DNA from 3 places in the Chryseobacterium nakagawai genome. Region 3 is predicted to be linked to each of the others. Evidence: riboswitches for the same ligand, from Rfam matches in the RefSeq annotation. Region 3 holds a riboswitch; each other region holds the start of a gene.
What was found. A riboswitch is a leader RNA that binds a small molecule or an ion and turns the genes downstream of it on or off. The one in region 3 is predicted to bind S-adenosylmethionine.

Region 1 (6,583 bases), 140 kb from region 3:
TTGTTGCTGAAAAATTCGAATTTGAAAAGAAACTGATTATTCAGGAGCTCCGTAAATATGGAATTTATACAGTATATACACTCCCTGAGAATTTGAATATTGACGTTATCAATAAATATTTGGAGATAAAAGCCAGAGGAATTTTATAATTTTGTAACAAGCAACAAGCAACAAGCAACAAGCAACAATGAAAATAACACTAAATAGAATCAACGACGACTTTTTATTTGAATGTACAAACAGTCAGGGAAATTCCATCCTTTTAGACAATACTTCTCAGCCAGGAGCTAAAGGAGTTTCTCCAATGGAAAGTGTCCTGATGGCAGTGGCTGGATGCAGCGGAATAGATGTAGTTTCGATTTTAAAAAAGCAACGTCAGGAAATTAAAAGTTTTCAGGCAGAAGTAGAAGGGGAGAGAGTTCAGGTAGACGATGCAAAACCTTTCAAATCAATTATGGTTAAATTCCTTTTAGAAGGTGAAATTGATCCTAAGAAAGCTTTAAAAGCTGCAGAATTATCTTTCGAAAAATATTGTTCTGTATCGAAAACTTTAGAACCGAACGTAGAAATCGGATACGAAGTGTTCGTAAACGGAGAAAAAATTTAAAACTATAGTGAGGCCTTCAAGCCTCATTTTTTTATTTGGCCACAAATTCACGAATAAAATAGTTTATAAGCATTATAGGAGCTATATACCTATGTGATTTAAAAATTCTTACCACATAAGCACATAGACCTTATGCAAAAAATATATATACAAAAAGAAAACCGGATGTTTCATCCGGTTTTTTTTATTACTCATTAACTATTATTCATTGCTCATTAAAAGGTAAGCCTTGGTTTTATCAATTTCGCCACTGTAGCTGTCCATCCTGTTTGATGGGAAGCTCCTACGCCTCGGCCATTGTCTCCATGGAAATATTCAAAAAAGGTGATATAGTCTCTAAAGTGTTCATCGTAATTGAATTTCGGATTTCCTCCATTGAAGGCTCGTTGCCCATGTTCATCCTTTAAGAAGATAGAACATAGTCTCTTACTGATATTCTGTGCCACTTCATCCAGGTTTTTCTTTTCACCGCTTCCTGTTGGGAATTCTACTTTTAAGCTATTTCCATAATAATAGTGGAAACGTTGTAAGCTTTCTACAATAAGAAAATTAATGGGGAACCAGATCGGACCACGCCAGTTACTGTTTCCGCCAAACATTCTGCTATCGCTTTCTGCAGGCGTATAATATACTACATTTTCATGACCGTGAACAGAGAATACAAATGGATTTTCCTCATATACTTTAGACATAGCCCGGATTCCGTAAGCGCTTAGAAATTCCTTTTCATCAAGCATTCTTGATAATACTTTAGTCAGTCTGTTTTTACGAAGGATGCTCATCAGATGTTTTCTGCCCTGGCCTTCTTCATCCCAATGAGAAACAAGTTTGGTGAGTTCAGGTTTGTTTTTTAAGATCCATTCCATTCTGGTTTTGAAATTCGGCATCTTTTCCAGAAGGCGGTGATCTACAATTTCTACGGCAAATAATGGAATTAATCCAACAATACTTCTCAATCGTAAAGAAACACTGTTTCCATTTCCAAGCTGAAGAACATCATAGAAAAATCCGTCTTCCTCATTCCATAGTCCTTTGGTTCCTTCACCAAGATTTTCCATAGCTTCCGCAATATAAAGGTAATGCTCAAAGAATTTGATGGCCATATCTTCATACACCTGATAATATTGGGCAAGTTCCATGGCAATTCGCATCATGTTCAGCGCATACATCGCCATCCAGCTTGTTCCGTCTGCCTGTTCCAGATGTTGTCCATCCTCTAAAACCATATTTCGATCAAAGGCTCCGATATTATCCAGTCCAAGAAAACCGCCACCAAAAATATTTTTCCCGTTTTTATCCTTTCGGTTCACCCACCAAGTGAAATTCAGAAGAAGTTTTTGGAAGACTTTTTCAAGGAATAATAAATCGGGTTTTCCATTGTTTTTTTCATCAATTTTAAAAACCCTGAAGCAAGACCATGCATGTACAGGTGGATTCACATCGCTCATATTCCATTCATAGGCTGGCAGCTGTCCGTTAGGATGCATATACCATTCTTTGGTAAGGAGTAATAGCTGCCCTTTGGCAAATTCAGCATCAATGATGGATAAAGGAACACAGTGAAATGCCAAATCCCAGGTTGCATACCATGGATATTCCCATTTATCGGGCATCGAAATAATATCTTTATTGTGAAGATGGTTCCATTCCGTATTTCTTACATACTGATTAAAGTTTCTGGGCGCCTCAAAGTTGGGATCTCCTTTCAGCCATTTTCCAACATTATAGTGATAAAACTGTTTATTCCAAAGAAGTCCTGCAAAAGCTTGTCTTTGCACATTCCTTTCGTCTTCATTGGTGGTATCATTCTGAATTTCATGATAAAACTCTTCGGTTTCAGATTGCCTGATCTCAAAGATTTTATCAAAATTTTCAAAAGGCTCATCACTTTCCTCAGGACATAGTCTGAATTCAAAGACCTGAGATTGCCCTGCTCCAATGAGTTCGTCAATTAAAAAAGAAGCTTTGCTACCTCTTTTTTCAGGGTTTACGGTATTACTATGATGGACGATAAAATCATTAATCCCATCTTTAAAATAAGTATTTTCTGCCTGTGGTGCTCCATACAGCTTTGGAGTATTGGTTTCATTTTCGCAGAATACGCTTTGGGCATTTCCATTTCTTGAATAAAACTTTTTGATGGAAATACTGTCGTGCCCAATAGTAATACTTCCGTCATCGGAGGCATTCATTTCTCCTTTATAGGTATTATAACCCCATTTCCAGTTGTTTCTAAACCAGGCTGTTGGTGCTACTACTATTGGAGCATCTTGTTGGCTTCGGTTGCATATCGTTACCCTTACCAGAATATCGTTGTGATCTGCTTTACAATATTCAATGAAAATATCAAAATAGGCATCATTATCAAAAATTCCGGTATCAAAGATCTCATATTCCGGCTCCTGTTTGCTGCGCCTTCCGTTTACTGTGACAAGATCATCATAAGGGAATTCATTGATCGGATATTTGTAAACCATTTTCATATAACTATGAGTAGGGGTATTATCCAGATAATAGAAAATTTCCTTGATGTCTTCTCCGTGGTTTCCCTGAGGATTGCTCAGACCAAAGAAACGTTCCTTAACGATTTTATCTTTTTTATTCCAGAACGAAAGCGCAAAGCAGAACAGCTGTTTTACATCAGAAATTCCTGCAATACCTTCTTCACCCCAACGGTAGGCGTAGCTTTCCGCATTATTATGATTGGTATGGTTCCAGGCATTTCCGTCCGGGCTATAATCTTCTCTTACATTTCCCCATTGCCGGTTGCTTACATAAGGTCCCCAGTTTTTCCATTTGGTATCTTGTAATCTTTCTTTTTCGGCGATCATATATCATCATTTTTCTTTACGAAGGTAGTTTTTTTGAAAAATAATTCCAATTCATTTTATCTGAAGAATAATTAATATGCCCTTGAGAGACTTCTATTTAAGGGCTTTTTTTAATATTAAATTATTTTTTTTTTGATTTTAAAAGAAAAGAACTACCTTTGCACCATTCGTTCATTCAAATATTGAAAATGTTATCAAGAAAGGTTGAGGGATTAGACCCTATGAAACCTTAGCAACCCTTTGCGCAAGCAAAGAAGGTGCTACGTTCTACCAAAATTATTTTGGACAGATAACTTACTGAAGTTCTTTTCAGCCATTTCCTGTGGCATTTTCAATTGTATTAAAATATATAATAGAATTGAAAACAGAACTAAACTATATTAATCTTTCGTATCAAACCCATTCCCAAAAGGAATACGATATCTCGTTGAGCTATGAGCTTTTCGGGAAAGATCTGTTTACAGCTCCAATCATTTTAATTAATCATGCCCTTACCGGAAATTCAAATGTATCCGGAGAAAAAGGCTGGTGGAAACAATTGGTAGGCGAAAATCAGATCGTTGATACTAATAAGTACACTGTTCTGTGTTTCAATATCCCCGGAAACGGTTACGATCATTTTTTAATTGAAGACTATGAAGACTTCACGCCTTCAGATATAGGCAATATTTTTCTGAAAGGATTAGAAGCTCTACATATCAAAAATTTATATACCATTATTGGTGGCTCCCTGGGAGGAGGAATTGCATGGGAAATGTTAGCAAAACAACCAAAGCTGGCAGAAATTTTTATTCCCATTGCCTGTGACTACAGAACTCATGATTGGCTTCATGCACAATGTCTGGTTCAGAAATTTTTATTGAATGATAAAGAAGAACCATTACAAAAAGCAAGAATCCATGCGATGTTGTGCTATAGAACTCCGGAATCACTTAACGACAGATTTCAAAACAAATACAATCAGGAAAAGCAATGCTTAGAATCAGAAGACTGGCTGGTTTATCATGGTAACGCGCTAAACGAAAGGTTTAGTTTACAAGCATACAAGCTGATGAATCATTTATTGATGAATATCAATGCTGATGAAACTGCTCTGGAGAATATACAAGCACGAATGCACATGATCTCCGTAGATACAGATTTATTCTTCCCGGCTTCTGAAATCCGAATGTGTTTTGAGAAACTGAAAAAGAAAAAGGAGAATATTTCTTATCACGAGATCCAATCTATACACGGGCATGATGCCTTCCTAATGGAATATCAACAATTAAATAATATCATAAAAAACATTTTATAAGTAATGAAAAATGCTAAAGAAATAAAATTTTTGAAGAACAGATCAATTGTCAAATTTGAAGGGGTAGATTTCTTAGGGGAAATCGGAATTGACGGACGAATTTTTAAAGCGCTTACTTTAGCGCGCATCAGTGTGGGAGTAATCTCTCAGCAAGCTATAGAAAACGGAATTTCTATTTTAGTTCACGAAAACGATGCTGAAAAAGCAGTAGCTTGTCTTATTGATGAGTTTGAAGCAGAAAGAAAATCAGGAAAAGTATCTCAAATATACAGTATCAACAATGTTTCTGTGATTGGTTTTGTAGCAGAAGATTCCAATAAAGTTTTTGCAGAATTGGCTAGAAACAATGTTTTTCCATTGCTTTTAAATCAAGTTGCTGGAGAAAACAGAGTAAACATCGTAGTAACTTCTTCACAGGATGAAAAAACAAGAAATATTATAGAATCTGAGATTTTCAAAAAACCGAAGACCGTTCATCTGGCAATTATTGGCCATGGAAATGTAGGGAAAACATTAATTGAGCAGGTTCTTGAGTCTTCAGAAGAGATCAAAAGACGTAAAAAAGTAGATCTGAAAGTTGTTGCAGTAGCCAATTCAAAGAAAATTGCATTCAATAAAAAAGGGTTTGACAATAATTGGTCTGATGAGGTTTTAACGGCAGAGCATTCTTCTGACGTTCAGGAATTAATCAATTTTTCCAATGAAAATCAATTAGAGAACCTGATTGTTGTAGACAACACAGCAAGTAAAGATTTTGTAAAAAATTATCATGCATTAGCAGAAAACGGATTTGATCTGGTGTCTTCCAATAAAATTTTCAATACCCTTCCGATTGAAGAATACAGAAAACTAAGATATACGTTGAGTAAAAACAACAGACGTTATCTGTATGAAACCAACGTAGGTGCAGGTCTTCCTTTAATTGATACGATCAAATTATTACACCTTTCAGGAGAGAATATCACAAGAATTAAAGGAGTTTTTTCGGGAACATTGAGCTATGTTTTCAACAATTTCTCTTTGAGAGAAGATAAATTTTCAACAATTATCAACGAAGCTTTAGAAAAAGGATATACAGAACCAGATCCAAGAGAAGACCTTTCAGGAAATGACGTAGCAAGAAAATTATTGATTTTGGCAAGAGAATTAGATCTAATCAACGAATTTGAAGATATCAACATTCAAAATCTCGTTCCGGAAAGCTTACTTGAGGTTTCAAAATCAGAATTTCTTACAAGATTAGACGAGCTGGATGAAGAATATCAGAAGATCAAAGAAAACCAGGAGCCAGGTCATGTATTGAGATATGTAGGAGATTTACATGGAGATTTACAGAAAGACAAAGGTGAGTTGGATGTAAAACTGATTTCTGTTCCTGCAACATCAGCATTAGGGCAGTTGAAAGGATCAGATTCCATCTTTGAGATCTATACAGAAAGTTATGGCGAAAACCCAATCGTGATTATGGGAGCCGGAGCCGGAGCACAGGTAACTGCCAGAGGAGTATTCGGTGATATTTTAAGACTAAGTGAAACAAAATAAATTAATGTAACAATTTAATAATGTAACAGTTTACCAATGACTATCATTCTGAGCAAAGCGAAGAATCTCATTATTACACTGTTAGATTGATACATTGGTAAATCAATTAAAACTATATGGAAAATTTCGAAACATCAGCAATAAGAACTCAGACGGAGAGATCTCAGTTTGACGAACATTCTACACCATTATATCTTACTTCCAGCTTTATTTTTCAGGATGCTGAAGATATGAGAGCAAGTTTTGCTGAAGAAAAACCTAAAAATCTGTACAGCCGTTTCTCCAATCCGAACGTATCTGAATTTA
Region 2 (6,583 bases), 680 kb from region 3:
TTCATTAGAATCTGTTACTTCATGTCTCCATCCTTTTGTTTTGAAATACATGGTATACATCCTGTAAACATCTTCCACAAAGATTGCAGCTTCATCACCTCCGGTTCCGGCACGTAATTCAACGATAACGTTTTTGTCATCGGCAGGATCTTTAGGAATTAAAAGAACTTTAAGTTCCTCTTCTAGCCCCGGAAGTTTAGATTGTGCTTCCAGCTTTTCTTCTTTTGCAAGATCTACAAGATCTCTGTCTGAGCCATCTGCAATAATTTCATCAGATTCTTCGATGCTGTCTAAGGCACCTTTATACTGATCGTAAACTCTTACAATTTTTCCCAAATCACTATATTCTTTGTTCAAAGAAGAATATCTTTTTTGGTCTGAAATGACATCAGGCTGTATAATAAGGTCTGCAACCTCATTATATCTTTGTTTTATAGCTTCTAATTTTGGAATTAATGATTTAGACATTGTCGAATTTTTGTGGGTGCAAAGATAAGGATTATTAATTCAAAAGTAAAGTATAAATTTTTGAGCATTAGGGATCAAGGAAACAAAATAATAAAAAGATCTCTTTACGAATTGGCCCGTCCTCTTTTTTAGGTTTTCAATATTCCTTTAAACTCCTTTGGAAAGTCTTCTGTCAATCCAATATAAAATGAGTCCTACAGCAATAATTCCTAGTCCTATTAAACTTTCTTTGGGGTTATGAATAAAGGTAAAATAAAGGATATAAAAACTGAATAGTAAAAAAACAGTCGGAAAAATATAAAAAGCATTAGATTTAAATATTTTTCTATCCTTCTTTTTTAGAAAATATACCGTCGAAATTGCTAAACTGGCAAATAATTGAAGGATAAATGCGGTATATACAAAAATCTCCTTGAAGCTTCCTGTTAAAATTATGATGGTCGCGATAACTGCATGAGCAAAGATCGCTCTCACCGGAATTCCTTTTTTATTTCCTACTGAAAGAGGTTTCCAGATACGGGTATCTTTTGCAAAGGCCTGAGTCAATCTTGAACCTACCCATAAGTATCCACTAATTGTTGCAATAAGCTGTAATGCAATAAAAATATTGACAATTTTTCCCAAGGAAATCCCAAACATATTCACCGCAGCCTCACCCATTACATCTTCTTTTCCTGCCAGTTGACTTACCGGAGCATGTTTCAGCATGATATAGTTTACCAGAATATAACTTACCGTCACAAAAACGGTTCCTATAATCAGTGATTTAGGAAGACTCTTCTGAACATCCTTTATTTCTCCGGCAATATAAGACGCTGAATTCCATCCGGTATAGGAATAGGTAACAAAAACCAATGAGGTAGCAAAGGCAGGAAGCATCATTTCATTCTGCCAGCTGTCACTGAAATTCAGACTATTTCCTATTTGTGGAGAGTCTGATAATCCCACACCCAAAATTATCAATATAATGATAAAAGCAATTTTGATAAATGTAAAAAAATTATGGAACCGGCTTGAAGTCTTTAAACTGAACGACAAGGAAATAGCTACCAAAAAGATCGCTGCAATCGCAAAGCCATTTCCGAATGAATAATCAAATACAGAAAGATATTTCGACATGGCTAAAGCTGCCAATGCGACTGGTGAAGAAAACCCAATAATTAAGGAAATCCAACTTATCAGGTATCCAAATAAAGGATGATACGTTTCTTTAAGATAAATAAAATCACCGCCGTTTCCTTTAAAATGGGAGCCTAATTCCGCATAACAGAAAGCTCCGAACAGCGCCAGAATTCCTCCGATTATCCATAACAGGAAAATACTGTAGGTATTGGTAATATCTGATAATTGAAATCCCAGGGTTGTAAAAATCCCTGTCCCTATCATATTGGAAACGACAATAGCTGCGGCTGTTTTCCAGCCAATCTGATGTGAAGCAGTACTCATTTACTCATTAAAAATTAAAATTAAGCCTTCCAAAGAAATAGCTTCCCAATGTACCCATTTGAACCGGTGCATATTTAAACACTCCATAATATGAATTTTTATAGATCTGAAGATCCGGGAAAACATCCAATACGTTATTAGCTCCTACCGTAAAGTTGATATTTTTTGTAATATCATACCCTACACTTATATCGGTAACCACCTTTGGTGAAAACTCCTGAACCTCTCCGAAAGGAAATCCGTCTCTTATGACTTTACCAAAATAGGTATTTCTTACGAGAAAATTGAATTTCCCAATTCCATATGTCAACCCTAATGAAGCTTTTGTTTTTGGGGATAAAGTTTCAATAATATTAATCTGATCCGGGCCAAAAAATTCATTCTGAGGCGTTCCCAGATGTTCAGGAAAATGAAAGTCTGTAATTTTTGTTTCTGTATAGTTTCCGGCAAGATTGATATTTAAGTTTCCACCTGCCAGTTTCCAATCATAGGAAACCACTACATCTACTCCTTTTGTTTCCGTATCAATCGCGTTGGCAAAGAATCTGCCGCTTTCTACTGCATTTCCTTCTCCTACTACTGAAATATCAGATAATCTGGAATCTGTGATATTGCTGGTAATGACAATTCTGTCTTTCACTTTAATGATATATCCGTCTACCGTAATGAATAAGCCTTTGGCAGGTTGTAAGGTAAATCCCGCACTTCCGTTTACAGATGTTTCTTGTTTTAATTTATCAAATCCCAGAACCTGTGCGGCTTGGCTATCATTATTAAAAATTCCTTTCCTTACAATTCCATCACCTGAAGTAGAAATATCCGCAAAAGAGTTATTAAAATACTGCTGCTGAAGTGATGGCGCTCTAAACCCTGTTCCTACGGCTGCTCTTACTGCATAATTTTTCACAAACTCATACCTTACAGCCAACTTCCCGTTCAGGGTACTTCCAAAATCTGAATAGTTTTCAAATCGGGCAGCAGCATCAATATTCAGTTTCTTAGCAAGATCATAGGAAATATCAGCATACACCGCTGTTGCATGTCTGTCTTTTTTTAAGGCATTATCTGTTGAAAAACCAATAAAGGATTGTGAACCTCCTGCCCCGATCACTTTAGAATCTTTTGTAGCAATATTTCCATTCTCATCATATTGGGTATAAGAAGCTTCATCTCCTGCTTTGATCTGATATTGTTCAAACCTGAATTCTCCTCCGAATGCAATATTGAAGTTCTTTATCTTTTTTGAAACATCAAGATTAATGGTATTTTGTAGAAAACTATGAGCTCCTGCATAAAATCGGGTGGGTGATTTTATACCTAAAGAAGCATTATTGGTATTGCTTACGTTATAATTGAAGGTGTTGCTCCCAAAGGTATTACTCAGGTCTATCAGCCAATTATTAACATTATATTTCGCACCCACAGCATAGGAAATATCGTAGATCTGAGAATTCAGAACTGCCTGAAAACCGTTAGGGTATATTTCTTTAACAATATTAAAATCTTCATTGGGAAGTCTTCTGAAACCATACCCTTTTCCTTCTTTAATGCTGAAACCACCAAAGGAATAGAATTTAAAGTTATCGTTCAAAGGGTATTCTGCATTGAAAAACAATTGCCCTTGTCTGATTTGGGCATCTCCGATCTGGAAATTAAAATAGTCTCTTGTTAATCCTCTTTTATTTATTTCATCATCATCATTTTGTCTTGCAATATCTGGGTTATCTGCAAATTCGTAGGCAAAATTATTTCCGAAAATATCAAGATCGTGATTTTGGGTTCTCGTTGTTTTTCCTCTGTGACTTAGCTGCAATGAAAGATTGATAAAACCTTCATCTTTACCCAAAGAAGTTCCATAATTAACGCCGGCCTGGTAAGTATCACCATCATTTCTTCCGCTTAATCCATAAGTTAAACTTGCTGAAGCGCCTGCATTCTTTTTTAGAATAATATTAATTACTCCTGCAATGGCATCAGAACCGTATTGTGCTGCTGCACCGTCTCTTAACACTTCAATTTTTTCAATAGCAATGACAGGAATTGTACTTAAATCTGTTCCTACAGATCCATTTCCTACCGTATTCTGATAGTTTACCAGGGAAGTCGTATGTCTTCTCTTCCCGTTAAGCAATACCAACACCTGATCCGGCCCCATTCCTCTTAGTGTTACAGGATCAATATGCTCCGTTCCATCAGAAGCAGACTGTCTTACAGCATTAAATGAAGGGATCACATAATTCAGAATGTCCTGAGCCGTCATTTGTGGAGATGATCTTTGGACTTTATCAATATTGATTACATCTACAGGAACCGGCGTCTCCAATTTTGTTCTTTTAACATTACGGTTTCCGACGATGATAATGTCTTCGATTTGTTTTCCTTTTTCCTCCTCCTCCTGGGCAGCGACTAAAATTGTCCCTAGCAGTAATAGAGCGGTGCTTAATTTTTTCATCTTTGTTCTTGCCAATTAATAATATTCTTCCGCAGATGATTCTGCAGCTACACAAGACTTCAAGAAATGGAATTCGTATAAGAAATATTGACTTCACTTATCTCCCCATCGGGTTGGAATTAGCACCTTTACACTTTTGGAATCGTGTAGGTTGCTAAGGTTTCATTGGGCCAAATCCCTCCACCTTTCTTGATAAATCTAGTGCAAAGGTAGACTAATTTTTCAAATATGCAAAAAGCGGATAATCACTACCAAGAAAAAAGGCAAATTCGCTGAATTGCCAATTTGCCTTTGTATTTATTTCACGATCATTTTTTCAATAGCCATTCCGTTTTCTGATTTCAGATGAACCAGATACATTCCCGACGGATAATTGACTCTTAGTTCATAAGTCCCATTTTCTTTATTCAACTTAAATGAATCCAACTTTTTACCACTTCTATCGAAGATCATGATTTCTCCATTTCTGGCTTTATTAAATATTAATTTTGCAACACCATTTTTGATCGGGTTATCAGCAATCTGAAGGGATAGCTTGTTTGCAGCATTCACATCAGACGTAGATAAAGCACCGGCATAGTTTCCAAAAATTCTGAATTCTCCGGCCTGTAAAGTGATAGGAGCTGTTGTTGAAGCGATGTTTGAAACTGTATCATCCATCAGGTTTTTCCACTGGCCAGCATAAGGAAAATAAGGAACAACATTTTGTACAGCAGTAGAATAATTTGCCAGAACTACTACGTTTTTCATTCCGTTGATTGTATTGTCATATACATAAATTCTTGTGATAAGCCCATCAGGATCATTGGCAAGATTGTTTGACTCTATGGTGTAAGTCTTTGATTTGAATACCGGATTGGTATTTCTGATATCAATAATCTTTGCCCAAGTATCATAAACTGCCTTTCTGTTGGCATCGGTATCATATCCTAATGTGAAGGCTACAGGTTTTTCATCAGTTCTGCATCCATTGTTAATGCTACCATCCGTGCATCGGTTGATGCTGAATTCGTAGCCTAATTCTCCAAACTGCCAGATCATCTTAGGACCGGGAATGGTAAAGAAGGTAGCTCCAAATGTTTTCATCCTTTCCAAAGCCGTATTTAAATTCTTTACACTATAACTTCCATTGATCGCTCCATAAGCGAGATTTTTAAACATCAGCCTTTCTTCATCATGACTTTCTCCATATCCCACAGCACGCATATCGGTAAAACCATGAAGATTGTGATTCATGCGGTCATAATTGCTATTATCTTTATACCCCATCGTATTTTGATTATAAGGCTCTGTTTGTTTATTCCAAAGCATTACTCCTTTTCCTTCGGCCACTCTGTAATTGGCCCATTGCTGTTCTTCTGCATCAGTTCCCAAATGCTCAAATATCATATAAGAATTAGGATCCAGTGCCCATTGTCTGTCTGCATAGTTCTTCATAATATCTACCCTATCCTGCTGATAAGCATTTGTACAGTTTTCATCATTTTCAGAACAGTTTTGCGTAAAGCCTTTTGTCAAATCCCAACGAAACCCATCAATACGATACTCCTTTAACCACTGCTGAAGACACCTTTCAACGTAGTATTGAGTTGAAGGACTGGTATGGTTAAAATCATTAAACACATTATATGAATGTTTAGGAACCTGATTGAAATAAGGATTATTAGCTCCCACATCTCCGTAACCATCACCATCCGGATCTATATTCCAGAGTCTTACCAAAGGAGAACGCCCTGTTGCATGATTAAAGGCAATATCAAGAATGACAGCAATCCCGTTCTGATGACACAGATCAACAAACTCTTTGAATTTTTCAGGTGTTCCATAAGCTTTGTCTAAAGCATAATGAAAAGAGGTATTATATCCCCAGGAAAGATTTCCTTCAAATTCCATAATAGGAAGCAATTCAATGGCATTAATCTTTAGATTTTTTAAATAAGAAATTTTGTTAATTAAAGACTGCCAGTTTTTTTCCTGTGTAAAATCTCTTAACAACAACTCATATACCATAAGATCTTCTTTTGCAGGCCTTTGAAAATTGGTCACCTGCCAGTTGTAAGGAGTTTGCCCCGTTTTGAATGTTGAAACCTCAAAATCCTGTCCCGCCGGAAATGCCGGAAGATTCGGATAGGTAGAAGATGAAATCCACTGGTCATCATAAGATGATAAGATCTGAGGAGAATAAGGGTCAGCCACTTTTTTCAAATCATTAGTCCT
Region 3 (6,583 bases):
TATTTTGATGATGAATCTTAATTCTGCCTGATTTTTTAATTTATCAATATGTAATTTTTAAATAATGGTATTTGATTTTAAAAACATTCATATAGGAGCGTGTATTAAGGAAAGATATGAGAGCTTGGGAATTTCAATGATTCGGGTTTGCAACTTTCTTAATATTACAGATGATGAAGTGTACGAAATGTTTATGCAAAAAAGTCTGGATACGGAAGTTCTGTTGAGATGGAGTAAGCTTTTAGAATATGATTTCTTTAGAATCTATACCCAGCATATCATCATATTTGCACCGCAAGCCAATATGGGATATAATACAGTTAGTCCCAAAAAGGATTCTTCTCTTCCGCAGTTTCGGAAGAATGTATATACTAAAGAAGTAATAGATTTTGTTTTGGAGCTTATCAGTACCGGACAGAAAACAAAACAACAGGTAATAGAGGAATACAAGATTCCTAAAACTACACTTTATAAATGGGCTAGTAAGTATGATAAATCTTAAATAGGTTTTTCATTTTGATAGTTAGAAAATAAATGGTTGGCTCATGCACTGAAATATTAAATTAAAAACATTGAATATATGATAGAACAAGGTCCTGATTATATAAGAATTTATACCGATATCATTGCCATGAAGCATCCTCAAAAGCTTGAAATATGTGCGCCTATTTTACAAAAAAAAAGATTGACGGCATTGGATGTTCTTAAGCTTAATGAAATTGTCTTCGGATTAGAAGGAATTGAAACAGAAAAATTTAATCAAAGACATAAGTCTTATGATAAGTCTGCTATTATAAAAATTTTAAATTTTCAAAAAGACCATGGATATAATAATACTCAAATGGCGAATCAATTTAAAATGAGTAGAAATACTTTAGCAAAGTGGAAAAAAAGTTTTGAATGTAATCAATAATTTTACATTTAAAACGGTTTTTAGGGATTTTAATTTAATGGTGCTTAGGCACCATTTTTTTGATATTATGAGATGGTTTTATCATTAAATACAATTTAATGATATTTATCATATTTATTAAAATGATAATTTATTTAAGGTCTTATAGTGGTGGGTATTAATAAAATATTATAATAAATTTTGAAAAATTATCATGAAAATTTTATAAGTCTACTTGTTTTGTAGACTAAAAGTTTATAGATTTGCAACCATATTTCGATCGGCTTATAAAGAAAGATGGAGGGAACTGACCCTACGAAGTCTTGACAACCTGCGTTATGTAAGGTGTTACATTCAGCCTTTAAAGGAAAAATAAGCATTTGGTTTATCGTATTTATCGATGCCCTTTGCTGTTTTTTCAGTAAAGGGCAAAATTTTAATATATGGTAAATAAAATTGATTATGATTAATAAAAATCTATTTAATTCTAAAATTTGGATTCCACCCGTTGCTGTATTTTTCTTAGGAATTGTAAGTGTAAGCGGGCAAAATTCCAAACCGAAAAAGGATACTCTTAAAGAAAAGGAAATTGATGAAGTGGTTGTGGTGGCTTACGGAAAAGCAAAAAGAAATAGCTACACCGGTTCCGTAGCAACAATTTCCAGTGATAAAATCAATAACAGACCTGTGACCAACATTACCAAAGCATTGGAAGGACAGGTTCCCGGAATTCAGGTTACCGGTGCATCAGGACAGCCTGGAGCTACTTCTACGATCAGGATCAGAGGGGTAGGTTCGGTTAGTGCTTCCAGTGAGCCTTTATACGTTGTGGATGGGATTCCTTTTGACGGAAACATCAATGCGATCAGTCCTAATGATATAGAATCCATCAGTGTTTTAAAAGATGCTACGGCAAGTGCTTTGTATGGTTCAAGAGGAGCGAACGGAATTATTATCATTACCACAAAATCCGGTAAAAAAGGAGAAGCCAGGGTAAACCTTAACATCAGCCAGGGGTTTTCAGGCAGAGCGGTAAAAGATTATGAGCAGGTCACTACGGATCAATATTTCCAATTGTATTGGGAGGCAATGAGAAACGGATACCAATCCGGTCAGATTTCTGCACAACAGGCAGCACAGATGGCAACAGACAATATTGTATCTGGTACCGGATTATCAATTAATCCTTATGGAGCTAATTATCCAAAACCAGTGGGAACAGACGGGAAATTATTACCGGGGGCGAGAGCTTTATGGAATGATGACTGGAGAGATGTTCTTCAAAGAGTTGCTTCCAGAAATCAGGTTGATCTAGACATCAGCGGGGGAAATGAAAAAAGTAATTATTTCTTTTCATTAGGTTATCTAGATGATAAAGGAATGGCTATTGAATCTGGGTTTAAAAGATACAGTACGAGATTAAAAATAAATTCTGAAGTTAAAAAATGGTTGAATGTTGGAGCGAACTTAAGTTACACGAACAGTATTCAGCAGGCTCCAAGTTCTTCAGATTCTAAGGCGAGTAATATTATTCAGGCGGCAAGGGCAATTCCGTCTTTTTATCCTTATTATGAAAGAAATCCGGATGGATCTTATGTAGTGGATGCGGAAGGGAACAAGATTTATGATTTTGGAAGATACAGACCTACTGCGGCACTTCAGAATCAAAATTTAGCGGCAAGTTTACCATTGGATAAAAATGAAAATAAGATCGATAATTTTTCAGGGAAAGGATTTATGGAGTTTACATTTCTTCCGGAGCTGAAGTTTAGAACAAGTTTTTCTGTTGATCTTGTTAGCTTTAATGAGCATTTTTATACCAATCCGCTTCTTGGACAAGGAAAGGAGACCGGAGGATCTGTAAGAAAAGCGAATAGCAGAACACTTTCCTATACGACCAGTAATATTCTGACTTATGATAAGAGGTTTGGAAAACATCATATTAATGTATTGGGAGGTCATGAATTTTATAAATATGATTACCAAATTATTTCCGGTAGCAGACAAGGTTTCTCATTACCCAACTACTATGAGCCTGATGCAGCCTCTCTGTTAGTGGATTTTGGAGGGAATAGTGATAAATTAAGCTTGTTGAGTTTCCTTGGAAAGGTGGAGTATGATTTTGATAATAAATATTTCTTATCTGCATCTACAAGAGCTGATAGTTCTTCAAGATTTTCAAAAGATAACAGATGGGGGACATTCTGGTCTGTAGGAGGTTCATGGAAACTTTCAAATGAAGAATTTATTAAAAATCTAAATTTCTTCAATCAGTTGACATTACGTGCAAGCTATGGAGGACAGGGGAATGATAAATTATTAAGGCCCAATGGACAGAGCCTTTATTATGCTTATCAGGAATTATACAGGGACTCACCTCTAGCTGGTGAGCCTGGAAAAACGTTGGAGAAAGTAGGAACTCCTAATCTGAAATGGGAAACCAATCTTAATTTGAATGTAGGACTTGAGTTTGCCATTCTTAATAACAGAATTAAAGGAAACGTAGAATATTTTGAAAGAAAAAGTAAAGACCTCCTCTTTAATGTACCGGTTGCTCCGTCTTTAGGGATCACTGATTATCCGGCCAATATTGGAACAATAAAGAATACAGGTTTTGAATTTTCATTATTCACAACACCTATTAAAAATACGGACTTCCAATGGAACGTGGATATTAATCTGAGCACCTTAAACAATACGGTAACTAAATTGCCTAAAGGTCCTCTTGTGGTAGGAACAACCAAACAATTGAATGAAGGGGGATCTGTATATGATTTCTTTATTCCGGAATGGGTAGGAGTAGACCCAAGTAATGGAAAACCATTGTGGAAAACCATTACAAAGGATGCTAATGGAAATCCGGTGGAAGGAACAACTTCAGAATATGCCAAGGCTACAAAAATGCTGCAAGGTTCTGCTCTGCCTAAGTTAACTGGAGGAGTCAGTACGAGCATTAATTATAAGAATTTTGATTTTTCTGCATTATTGACATTCAAGATTGGGGGGAAGATTCTGGACACAGATTATACTTCCATCTTACATAATGGAAACTTAGGTGGACGCGCATGGGGTACGGAAATGCTAAACAGATGGACTCCTGACAATCCTTATACAGATGTTCCGGCTTTAAGCACAAAAACGAATAATTGGACTTCAGTTTCTACAAGGTTTCTTTATTCAGGAACCTATGCAAGGCTTAAAAACGTAAGCTTAGGATATACATTACCATCTGATTATTTTGAAACGATCGGATTGAAGAAATTCAGAATTTATATTCAGGCAGAGAATCTTCTGACCTTCTATAAACATAAAGGAATGGATCCTGAACAGGCATTGGATGGGACAACTTATTACCGATACCCGGCGATGAGAACGATTACTTTTGGTCTTCAGGCAACATTCTAACTTTTAAAATTTGAACAATGAAAAATTTAAAATATTTATCTTTTGCATTAATAGGATTATGGTCACTCACAAGTTGTGAAAGTGAGATGGATACTGCTCCTACAGATCAGGCTAACAGTGTGGAAGTCTTCAAAACGGCTGAAAGTGCAGAAACGGTTATCAATGGAACCTGGGCAAAATTTAACAATGACGGGACTACTTTTGCTAATATCGGATATTCGACTGTATTAAGAGCAAGTGATGCGATGGGAAGCGATGTAGCTGTGTTGACCAATAAGTATGGTTTCTCATCTACTTATGATTTTACAGAAATGGTGAACAATACAGTAGGTCGTCCTTTATTTATCTGGACGATGTTGTATTCCACTATCAATAATATGAATAATGTTATTGCCAAAATTGATGCTGCAGAAGGAAGCCAGGCAAAAAAAGACCAGGTAAAGGGGCAGGCAAAGGCATTGCGTGCTTTCTGTTATCTGAATATTGCCAGCTTTTATCAATTCAGTTATCTTAAAGATAAATCAGCACTAGTTGCTCCAATTTATACGGAACCTTCAACAACAAGTACTGTTGCAAAGAAAAAATCCAGTCTGGAGGATGTTTATACTTTAATTAAAAGTGATCTTACGGATGCCGATAATTTATTGAAGAATTATACAAGAAATAATAAGGATAAAATTAACAGGAACGTAGTAAATGGGATTCTTGCAAGAGTTTATCTGAATACAGGAGAATGGAGTAAGGCTGCAGCATCGGCAAAAACAGCAAGAGAAGGTTTCCCTCTGATGACTCCTGAAAAGTACAAGGAAGGATTTAATGATATTAATAATGAGGAATGGATCTGGGGAAGCAGACAAACTCAGGAGCAGTCCGATGGGAGTTATGCTTTTCACTATTTGGATGTATCTTCATCAGGAAGCTATTATTACAGCTTTATGGCAGATCCTTATTTTAAAAAATTATTTGATGCCAATGATATCAGATTCCAATTGTTTTCATGGGATGCTCTTCCGGCAAGGGAAGGGTTGTTGAGATATGCTAAATTTAAATTTAAGGCAACGCTTATTGCAGATCTTGTTTATATGAGAGCAGCTGAAATGTATTTGATCGAAGCAGAATCAGAAGCAAGAAACGGAAATGTAACTCAGGCAGTAACAGCTTTAAATCAATTGAGGTCAGCAAGAAATGCTAATGCTTATATAGGCCCATTAACACAAAATGATGTGGTAAATGAAGTTTTGATTGAAAGAAGAAAAGAATTATTTGGTGAAGGATTCTCTCTTTCAGATATTATCAGAACGCAGGGAACTGTGGAAAGAAAGCCATTTGTAGATGCAGAAGGAAAGCCTATTAAAGTTCAGGTGACCACTTCTAACGGAACGATAAAAACCGTTGATGGAAAAGGTCATAGCGTATTTGATCTTCCGAATAAGACTCCGTTTGTACCAAACAGTCCTTACTATTTATTCAGTATTCCACTGAAGGAGATTGAAAATAATCCCAATTTATAATCTATAGTCCATATTAGATTTGATTTTTTAACCACCGCTTTTGCGGTGGTTTTTTGTTTGAGATTTTAAAAAGCTTGTTAATAAAAATAAATTAAAATTTCCAGCCCTATTTGTATGATAAATTAATTGTTTCATCGTTTTTGATCAGGGTTATTTTTCTTGCAAATATAATGAGTGCTTATTTGAGGTCATATTTAATATTCTATTATTATGTGTATTATGCTTTTTTTAGAATTGCTGATTATTTTGATTGATACAATTAATAAGGATAGCATTTTTTTTGAAAATAAATAACAATTTGGTGAAAAATGTGACTTTTGAAAAACGTATAAAGTCAAAAAGTAATTTGATTTTTATCGTATTTTTAAAATGTAATGATCCATATGTTTTAGAAAAAAACTTTACCTTTGTAACAATGAACCTGTTAAGATGGATACTGGCGATTTATTTCATGGCATTATCACTGATGCCATGTGAAGACGTGTCCCATCCACTGGATTCAGGAAATAAGAAAATAGCATTAAGCATTCATGGAGCTCATTCTACTGAAAAAGGAGATGTTTGTTCACCACTTTGTGCTTGTAGCTGTTGTCAGATTACAGTTTCTGCATTTAGAATGGATCCTTTGCTGGAAATTCCGGAACAGGTTTCCGCTTATTTTTCAAAGAAGATCTTATTTCATAAAAATGACTTCGCTTACAAGATATACGATCCTATCTGGCAGCCTCCTAAAATTTAATTTTATTGATCTTTAGAAAGTTATGCTTTCTAAGCT

Region 1: it holds a riboswitch for S-adenosylmethionine, as region 3 does, so the genes downstream of both, EL260_RS03460 (alpha/beta fold hydrolase) here and EL260_RS02775 (SusC/RagA family TonB-linked outer membrane protein) in region 3, are expected to answer to the same signal.
Region 2: it holds a riboswitch for S-adenosylmethionine, as region 3 does, so the genes downstream of both, EL260_RS25055 (TonB-dependent receptor plug domain-containing protein) here and EL260_RS02775 (SusC/RagA family TonB-linked outer membrane protein) in region 3, are expected to answer to the same signal.

What each region holds. Positions count from the first base shown of each region.
Region 1 is NZ_LR134386.1:750,322-756,904, forward strand. Features, by position in the region: gene EL260_RS03445 (DUF58 domain-containing protein) at 1-149, shown strand, start outside; gene EL260_RS03450 (OsmC family protein) at 188-607, shown strand; gene EL260_RS03455 (MGH1-like glycoside hydrolase domain-containing protein) at 823-3,438, opposite strand; SAM riboswitch class I at 3,627-3,734, shown strand; gene EL260_RS03460 (alpha/beta fold hydrolase) at 3,797-4,735, shown strand; gene EL260_RS03465 (ACT domain-containing protein) at 4,739-6,277, shown strand; gene EL260_RS03470 (O-succinylhomoserine sulfhydrylase) at 6,394-6,583, shown strand, end outside.
Region 2 is NZ_LR134386.1:5,537,154-5,543,736, forward strand. Features, by position in the region: gene prfA (peptide chain release factor 1) at 1-468, opposite strand, end outside; gene EL260_RS25050 (APC family permease) at 616-1,914, opposite strand; gene EL260_RS25055 (TonB-dependent receptor plug domain-containing protein) at 1,922-4,366, opposite strand; SAM riboswitch class I at 4,461-4,565, opposite strand; gene EL260_RS25060 (alpha-amylase family glycosyl hydrolase) at 4,664-6,583, opposite strand, start outside.
Region 3 is NZ_LR134386.1:610,632-617,214, forward strand. Features, by position in the region: gene EL260_RS02765 (transposase) at 65-502, shown strand; gene EL260_RS02770 (helix-turn-helix domain-containing protein) at 581-913, shown strand; SAM riboswitch class I at 1,175-1,271, shown strand; gene EL260_RS02775 (SusC/RagA family TonB-linked outer membrane protein) at 1,355-4,297, shown strand; gene EL260_RS02780 (RagB/SusD family nutrient uptake outer membrane protein) at 4,315-5,808, shown strand; gene EL260_RS02785 (DUF6660 family protein) at 6,224-6,547, shown strand.